Regions from separate parts of the Paenibacillus sp. 01L418 genome, predicted to be linked through region 2. Evidence: riboswitches for the same ligand, from Rfam matches in the RefSeq annotation. Region 2 holds a riboswitch; each other region holds the start of a gene.

Region 1 (2,201 bases), on a different contig from region 2:
TCATCATTCCTCTCTCGGTCCACGCTTACGAGGTTAGCTGTCGGATTCGGGCGGTGAGAGTCGCCCTACTTTGACCGGTATCCATGGCACCTGTCAAAGATTCACCCCTGCTCTGCGTTTGTTCGACTCTCACATCGAACAGGCGCATCGCGTCATTATTGGTTCCCCCGCTTCCGCTTTCACGGAAACTCAGCGATCAGTAAATCGAAACTTATTTATAAATCCTGTATCGAATATTACTCCTCGCTATAAATACTGTAAAGGCAGTCTGCTACCTAATTTAGCCAGTTTCAGCCTTGCAGAGCGATTCGCAACGCTTACATTCATTTCGATCTCTCGATATCTCACTATTTCTCAGTTTTACTCTTGTTTTCAAAAATAGTGTTCAATCCCTTTCCAACGATTTTATGCGTGAATAATCAGATTTCTCTATAATCGAGAATGGAAGAGAATAAACGAGTATTTCGAAGAATAAATATCTTTTTACTGCCATAACGAATGGATTTCTTTTAATATGGCATATGGCTGCCTTTTCACGATATACCACAGTTTTACAATATTGCATTTCGGGTTTACCATAGACGGCAAGCCAATATGGCTGAGTATTATCGGTGAATTATTCAAATCGAGGAGAGATCTCATTGATGTCTACACCAGTTGAAGTACCTTTGCCAAGCTTGGAAAATCATCCTGCTGCCTTGTTTGAAATTAAACGAATTCAAATGTTTGTGCTGCCGGCTTGCTTGCTTGAATCGAATGGTTACCGTGTTTGCCTGAGGCTCTCCACTGCTAATGGTCATGGCTGGAGTGAGCTGTTTATTAAAAAATCCGAGAAGCCTTGCGACTGGATCAGATGGAGCAGTATGCTGCTAAGGTTCATCGGCACACTTCCTCTTGCGTCTCCTTTTGTTTTTCAAACAGATCCAATGATGAAGGACGAGCGTATATTTCATTTGTTTGCAGCCGCTGCTTTGCATATAGAATCCAATCATTACACTTTTCCAAACTGTGAATATGACCGTGAAGAGCATACTTTATTTAAACAAGCTATCTCTTATGTATCGTTATTTTAAGCACTTCTGATTTACAGATGCGTTAATGAAGGGTATAATTAAGAGTAAACTATTTACGCTGAATTTTTCGAATGAAAAAGCGGGGGAACCATCGCGATCGATCGAGATCGATTCGCAAGGGGTGAATCCAGGGATTTGTAACCCTGGTAGGGCTTTCTCTCTAGCCCGAATCCGACAGCTAACCTCGTAAGCGAATAAAGGAGAGATGTATATGTTGACAAATTGTGCACGAAATCTGCATCTTTTTACGGAACAGACCCCTTATTTATCTGTCACACGAATCGAGCTATTCGTCATTCCTGCTCTTGCCGTCGATTCTGCAGGCCATCGCGTATGTCTTCGTTTAACAAGCAATCAAGGCTTCGGCTGGAGTGAACTATTTGCCAGCGACACAGAAGAGCTCATTGACTTAGAACGATGGAGCGACCTGCTTCAGTCTTTTATCGGCAGCATTCCTCTACCACCTCTTAACCAGTATCACTATGACAAAACGGATCAGGATGGGCGCGTTCTCGACTTATTCGTCTCCGCCGTCAAGCATGTCCTAGCACAATCCGCCGATGCAGCCCCGTACAGCAACGACCATGAAGAGTCTGTTTTGCGTCAACGTTCCGTCTCCTACATCTCTTTGGATTAATTTCGTTCATAAGAAAAAAAAGGCAGTCCAGAACAGATAACCTAGTTCTGGACTGTCTTATTGTATTTAGGGATTAAACCTTCGCTAATGCAGCACGCTGCTCTCTGACTTGGTAAGTAGCCAGCATCATGTTGCGTAGTGAAGCAACCGTTTCTTCCATTCCGCGTGTTTTCAAGCCGCAGTCCGGATTAATCCAGAAGAGCGCAGGATCTAGCACTTTAATGGCGCGCTCGATCATGCTGACCATTTCTTCCACTGAAGGTACACGCGGGCTGTGAATATCGTAAACGCCTAAGCCGATGCCTTGGTCATAGGTGTTCTCCTCAAAGCTATGAATCAGCTCGCCATGGCTGCGCGAGGTTTCAATGGAGATGACATCCGCATCCAGCGCAAGAATGGAATCGATAATATCATGGAACTCACAATAACACATATGTGTATGAATTTGTGTTGTGTCACGCACAGCTGAAGTCGATAGACGGAACGCATGC
Region 2 (2,201 bases):
CCATGGTATTGCTCTTATCGGGCGGTTCATTGGTTGCAGCAGACAAACTATTTCAAAAGGTAACGCTCCTTTATAATAATAAGCAATCCACTGACGATGCTGTCGTTGTGGATGATAAGGTTTATATTAGCATTCGTTCTTTAAGTGACAGCCTTCAAGCCTTCGTCCAATGGAAGAGCAATGATAAGAAGCTCATTATTCAGAAGCCCAATGTGCATATGTTTCTAATGAACGAGAAGCGAGCTATGTTCGGACAGGTTGATAAAGGCAGTGTTCAGAAATTTTTAGTGCAAGCACAAATCGATAATTTGAATATGGCGATTTCAGAGTTCAAAGTGACCATCGTTGATCCTAATGATAAGGAAACGACAATCGACAGCCGCAGCCAGGATGATGATGATTTTAAAGAGTTCGTCGAAAAAGACACCTTTTGGTTCAGCTCCAAGCTCGTTTCCTACGATTTCAAAAATGCCGGAAAATACAAGGTACAGTTTTGGATGCAGCAAAAAAACAACGATCCACAGCTCATTTCTGAAAAAATCGTTACTGCAAAATAAATCTTTTTTTCGATTGCCCAAAGGGGGCTGTTCTCATGAACAGCCTCCTTTGTCTATTTCTGCCGCTCTATCTGGAGCAGCAGCTAGGCTGTCTGAATCTACGCTTATTCACGAGTGATATAGATGAGATTTTTCTAATTTATGAGGAGCAAAATGGTGAAATACCGCCGTTTACGGCACTTTAAGCTAGTCCTTGCGATATAGCGCCTAAAGGACAAAACGGTATATTTTACACAACATCCACATAATTAATGAAATTGACTCCATGTATTTAGTTAGAAAGCACTACTATGGCGTGTTTATATTACAGAAAGAACGGTTTAACGAAGCAAATTGTCAAAAGGTTACATGAGAATTATTAGAAATTGCCACTAAAGGCAGGAGATCATTGAAAATAATCGAATATTTCTCAAAGCAATAAAAAAACTGCCTAATTCCCTATTGGGATACGGGGGAACCACTTTGGGTGAATTGATTCCGACGTTTGAGTTTTTTTCAAACGCCCGAGGAATCATAGGGAGCCTTCAACCGAACCCCACAGCTAACCTCGTCGGCATTGGAAGGAGTTTCACAATTGAAGAAGATTACCACATTAATCCTGGGTCTCGTTCTCGTGCTCGCTTTTCAAGCGGGAAGCGCTTTCGCTGACTCAAAATTGAACGGAATTGTTAATGATCTTATTGGCACTCCGTACAAAAGCGGCGGAACGTCGTCGAAAGGCTTTGATTGCTCCGGCTTCACGAGCTATGTGTTCGAGAAAATGGGCATTGAGCTTTCACGTACTTCTGGTTCGCAAGCAAAAGAAGGTACAAAGGTCGCTAAGGCTGACCTCATTGCGGGAGATCTTGTGTTCTTCGACACAGTTGGCGGCAATAATAGCGCCGTATCCCATGTTGGCATTTACATTGGAGATGGAAAGTTTGTACATTCATCCTCGAGCAGAGGCGTTGTAACTGACAAACTTAACTCCGAGTACTATGAGGGACGATATGTAACTGCTCGTCGTATCATGGATGCTGATTCATACCAAGCCAACGTTGACGTAAAATAGAGCAACCTAATCCCTCTTCTTGAGGGTTGAACGGGTAGACTCATCTAGCAAAGCCGCAGTTTTTTGTCCTCTGACGACAAATGACTTGCGGCTTTGCTGTTTCATTCCAGCTGGAATGCGGCCGTTCAATGTTGCGCTTATGGAAGGAGCTATCACTGATGTATTTGTTTATTCACCGCAAGGATTTGCGTATTGCAGATTTGCGCGCTTTTGATTATTTGAAGAAAAAAGAGAAACAAGGCATTCATTTGCTAATCATAGATCCCGTTATTACAGGAGATGGCCGTTTAACTAGTCATAGCGGCCGGAATTTCATGGCGCAAGCCGCCTCGCTTCTGCACAGCTATTCTAATGCAGGAAAGGAACTGCATGTGCTTTATGGTAATCCTGCTGCGATCACCGAAGCACTGCTGCATGCGCATCCTATTGATGAGGTTATTGTTCACACAGACTATACGCCTTACTCACGGCAGCGAGATGAGCAGCTTGGGCTAACCACACGCAGCCTTGGCCGCCGATGGATGTCTATTGCCGATTCACCTCTTGCTGATCTAGATGCTTTCCCGGCATTTGCTCGAAAAATGGAGCCATAC
Region 3 (2,201 bases), on a different contig from region 2:
AGACCCTTAGACATGCAAAAAGAAGAGGCAGTGCCTCTCCTTATGATGGCATATTTAATTGATTATTGCGATAAGATGATGGTAACCGCTCAATTAGCTTGCAGTTGGTTTATTCGGCCCCAGCACATATACAGTGATGCCTTTTTTCCTGCCGAATTTGTTCGCAATCTTTGTACTATCAAAGTATACGTCGATTTTGTTGCCTTTAACCGCACTTCCTTTATCCTCAGCGCGGCGGAAACCGATTCCTTCAATATAAACCCACCAACCGATGGGAATAACCTTCGGATCAACAGCTATCGTCCGACCCTCTTGCACACGAGTGCCTGATGATGTAATCCCGTATTCCGGATGGCTTTCATCTTTTCCTGTTGAAGAGAGGTCTGCAGAATAAGCAGTCAACGTGACATTTTTAAGTACTTTTCTCGCCTTAAACGTTACACCGCTCTTCGTAAGCGAAGTAAAGCTCGGGCTCTTGTTCGAGAGCACAGATACTTTAGGCTCTTCCTTCTTCGTTCCGATGGCGACAACCTGATTAACCGCAGCGGTTTCAACCACTTTGCTGACCATCTTCTTCGATATAAGAATACCGTCCTCGTACTGCTTCTCGATACTCTCTACGATCAGACCTTCCTTGCCGGGTTGAACAAGCTTCTGCTTGCCCGCTTCCAGCGTTGGATCGTTCTTCTTCACAATAGAGAATGGCATTGCACGCTCTGTCTCAGCTACCTTCTTATCTACGCGAACGACGGTTACAGTCAATTCGTTGTCCAAAACGGTATGAAGCGGAGGTATTACTTTATCTTGACCACGAACTGGAATATGTAATTCCTCGATCGCTGCCTGCACTGTTCTCTCTGTCGTATATACAGTAGAGGTCTTGCCATCAGCCTTCACAATTACCGGTATCGCATGAGTCACCTCTATACGATCTCCGTCCTTTATTGCCGCATTAAGCGGTATGGACACCTCATCATGTGGTCCAATTGCGATAGCTTGTTCATCCAGTAGGCGTTGCAGGACCCATTGCTTCGTTTCCACAATGGTTTCTTGTCCGTTCACTACTACGGAGACGCTTTTGACAGCCGTTCCGTACAACAACACCAAAAACATGAAAGTCATAGCGATTGAGATAGTAGCACTCAAAAGAATCAAACGCAAGTTTTCACGCTTCCATCGCAATGCGAAAGACATGCTGGATGATCGTTTCCCATGGGTGTCCTTAACCTGGAGTATTCCCACTTCATCGGTCCTCCTTCATAGCCCCGCCGCCAAGTGTTACGCATGATACAACTGACGCGACTATAGTATATTGGCGTGCGAGCACGCAATCCAGTACTGCTATCGATCCTCCCACCCCCATCTTTTATCCCTATGTCGACAAATTCCCGATTATTCGAAAATAAAAAGAAGCCGTCGACAGAGGATCTGTTTCGTGGCTTCCCGGTTAAATGATTCACTGGGATACAGAAAAATGGATGCACGAGGTTGATCACTCTCTATAACGCTTGCGAGGTTAGCTGACGGATTCGGACAAGAGAGTCGCCCTATTCGTTACACAATGCTCATGGCAATGGCTTCGAAATTCACCCCTGAAGAATTCAAAATACGGAATTAAAAACCGTACATGGTTCCCCCGCTCTCCGAATGGAGATTAAGCGTAAACTGGAAATCCAATACAAAATTTTATTGCTCTGAGATGAATCATACCTTCATACGAGGTCAATTGTAAAGATACGATAAAAGACGATTTAAGCGAAAAAGCAGGATAAAGCAGGAAAAAATAAGCGATTATCGCTATAAAAATTAGTTTTTACGCGATAAAGGTCTCTATTTCTCATTATTCCTCTCGTTTTTAGACAATACCAAAACATCTTCGACCGTTTTCAGTCGTAATTACGCCTATTTCTTCTACCGTTTTGCCCAATAATTCGGCTGCTGTCTCTGCAACTAAAGAGACGTAAGAGGACTCATTTCGCTTCCCTCTGAACGGGTGAGGAGTTAAATATGGAGCATCCGTTTCGATCAAAATTCGGTCGATCGGAACCTGCTTAAGCACCTCTTTTGGCACCCTTGCATTTTTGAAAGTAACGGGTCCTCCAAATGATATATAGAAGTTCATATCAAGACATTGTTTAGCCGTTTCCCAGCTGCCGGAGAAGCAATGCATGACACCGCCAACCTCTGCTGCATTCTCTTCC
Region 4 (2,201 bases), on a different contig from region 2:
CTCTAATCATTGCAAATACAGCGCCGACCAGCGTTGCAAAAGTTGTTGTTTTGATACCGCCGCCCGTCGAGCCGGGCGAGGCGCCAATAAACATTAATATAATGGTGAAAAACATCGTTGCTTGCCGGATAGCCGTATAATCAAGCGTATTGGCTCCTGCCGTCCGCGGCGTTACCGACTGGAAGAACGAGGACAAAATTTTCCCGCCCCAGTCCAGAGAGCCCAGTGTCTTCGAATTCGAGAATTCAAAAATAAATATGACGAGTGTCCCTACTGCAATAAGCGTTCCTGTCATAGATAGCACGACCTTGCTGTGCAGCGACAGCTTGCGGTTTTTGCGGAACTCCATCAGGTCCGACATAACGACAAAGCCGAGTCCACCCGAAATAATCAGCATCATAGCTGCAATATTGACGACTGGATCAGAAACGTATAAGGTCAAGCTGCGATAGTTCCCAAAAATATCAAAACCAGCATTGTTAAACAATGAAACCGCATGAAAGGCTCCAAAATAAATCGCTTTGCCCAGCGGCATATCAAATGCAAACCTCGAAGCAAACAACGCAGCGCCAATAAGCTCTATTGTCAATGAATACACAATAACGCGTCTAATCAAACGCACGATGCCTTCCATGCTCGACTGGTTCATGGATTCCTGCAGCAAAAGCCGCTCACGCAGCGAAATCCTCTTGCGAAGTACGAGCGCTACCAGCGTTGCCATCGTCATAAATCCGAGTCCGCCAAGCTGGAACAGGCACATTAATATGATTTGACCCCATATAGAGAAATAAGTTCCGGTATCAACGACAACTAACCCTGTTACACAGGTTGCCGAGGTTGCCGTAAACAGCGCATCTATAAAAGGCAATCTCTCACCGCTTACCGATGCAAAAGGCATGGATAATAATAAGGCACCCAGCAATATAATAAGAGCGAATCCACTTACCAAAATACGCGGGGGTGACCACTTCAAAACATTCCAACTAACCTTCATTCATTTCCCTTCTTTTTGATTATGTCATATTGTCATTTATTGTTTTTAAGCATAAAAAAAAGCACTGGAAACTCAAGTGCTCGTGCGATGAGTCCTGTTCCAATACGCCTTCGAGGTTAGCTGACGGATTCGGGCCTGGACAGGCAGCCCTATTCAGCGGAAGAAGACGATGCTTCACCGCTAAAATTCACCCCATGCTATCTAATGTTGAACTGCTTTGCTTTCAGCAGGCTCATCCATTTAGACAACTTTATGGTTCCCCCGATTTCCTTAGGAAATTCGGCTATGCTATGCAATTAGTATGACGATAACGATTATAATCCCTAAGCACTCCTGATATAAAGGTGACGTTTATGACAAACAGGACGATATTAGCTCAAATTAGGGCAATGGGACGAACCAGCACATAGCTAGCTTGCTGGACATCGTTATTTCGCATTTTTTTGAAAACAAACGGTCATTTTCATTGGATAATTTAGGGATTCATATGTTAAGGTAATAAAATGAGCTATTTATTATGAAGACAGTTGAGGTGAAACTATGATTGATTCTATTAAACCCAATGAATGGAAACGATTTATATGGGCAGCAGTTGCTTGCTTTATTATTTATGGAGCCGTACAAATCGTTCCAATGATTACAGCTATCTCATCTGGCGAAATGAATACCAAGGTCATTACGAAATCAGCGGCGGAGGATAAGGCGTCTGCATTTGTTGAAAAAGAAACAGGCTTGAAGGTGAAATCAGCTAAAGCTGTACATCAAACCGATAAAATTATGAATGGCTACTTATCTAAATATGAGCTAGTCAAAACATATACGGATAAATATGACCCTAGGTTTCCTACAGATACGTTTCAGGTTGATCTTAAATTCGTAGGCGGCGGCAGCGGATATGTTTATCTGCATATGCACAGCGGGAAAGTCGTAGCTTGGAACTTGAAGCTTGATGAACTCGACGGTCAAAGACTAACAGAAGATGAAATGCAAAAAGTGGTTAAAACATTTTTGAACAATCAATCATTCAACAGTGAACAATTTTTAATTAACAAACAAATGAAACCAGCTGGATCATTGAATGCAAATGGTGATTTGGTCGCAATGCCTCTCTCTGGATATGAAATGAAAAATGCACAGTTTATGATCACTTTAGATGCTCTTAACATTAATGAAAAGACGGTCATTACGAGATATAAACCTACATTTA

The links. A riboswitch is a leader RNA that binds a small molecule or an ion and turns the genes downstream of it on or off. The one in region 2 is predicted to bind cyclic di-AMP.
Region 1: another riboswitch for cyclic di-AMP. It lies ahead of AC1DSE_RS26325 (hypothetical protein); the one in region 2 lies ahead of AC1DSE_RS03930 (C40 family peptidase).
Region 3: another riboswitch for cyclic di-AMP. It lies ahead of AC1DSE_RS12230 (ubiquitin-like domain-containing protein); the one in region 2 lies ahead of AC1DSE_RS03930 (C40 family peptidase).
Region 4: another riboswitch for cyclic di-AMP. It lies ahead of AC1DSE_RS05730 (TrkH family potassium uptake protein); the one in region 2 lies ahead of AC1DSE_RS03930 (C40 family peptidase).

Annotation. Positions count from the first base shown of each region.
Region 1 is NZ_JBFTSN010000324.1:358-2,558, forward strand. Features, by position in the region: cyclic di-AMP (ydaO/yuaA leader) riboswitch at 7-205, opposite strand; gene AC1DSE_RS26320 (hypothetical protein) at 645-1,073, shown strand; cyclic di-AMP (ydaO/yuaA leader) riboswitch at 1,120-1,281, shown strand; gene AC1DSE_RS26325 (hypothetical protein) at 1,285-1,710, shown strand; gene metE (5-methyltetrahydropteroyltriglutamate--homocysteine S-methyltransferase) at 1,784-2,201, opposite strand, start outside.
Region 2 is NZ_JBFTSN010000015.1:26,624-28,824, forward strand. Features, by position in the region: gene AC1DSE_RS03920 (hypothetical protein) at 1-557, shown strand, start outside; gene AC1DSE_RS03925 (hypothetical protein) at 593-742, shown strand; cyclic di-AMP (ydaO/yuaA leader) riboswitch at 975-1,128, shown strand; gene AC1DSE_RS03930 (C40 family peptidase) at 1,132-1,608, shown strand; gene AC1DSE_RS03935 (FAD-binding domain-containing protein) at 1,767-2,201, shown strand, end outside.
Region 3 is NZ_JBFTSN010000072.1:11,040-13,240, reverse strand. Features, by position in the region: gene AC1DSE_RS12230 (ubiquitin-like domain-containing protein) at 94-1,242, opposite strand; cyclic di-AMP (ydaO/yuaA leader) riboswitch at 1,491-1,671, opposite strand; gene AC1DSE_RS12225 (TatD family hydrolase) at 1,856-2,201, opposite strand, start outside.
Region 4 is NZ_JBFTSN010000025.1:1,138-3,338, forward strand. Features, by position in the region: gene AC1DSE_RS05730 (TrkH family potassium uptake protein) at 1-994, opposite strand, end outside; cyclic di-AMP (ydaO/yuaA leader) riboswitch at 1,085-1,289, opposite strand; gene AC1DSE_RS05735 (CPBP family intramembrane glutamic endopeptidase) at 1,535-2,201, shown strand, end outside.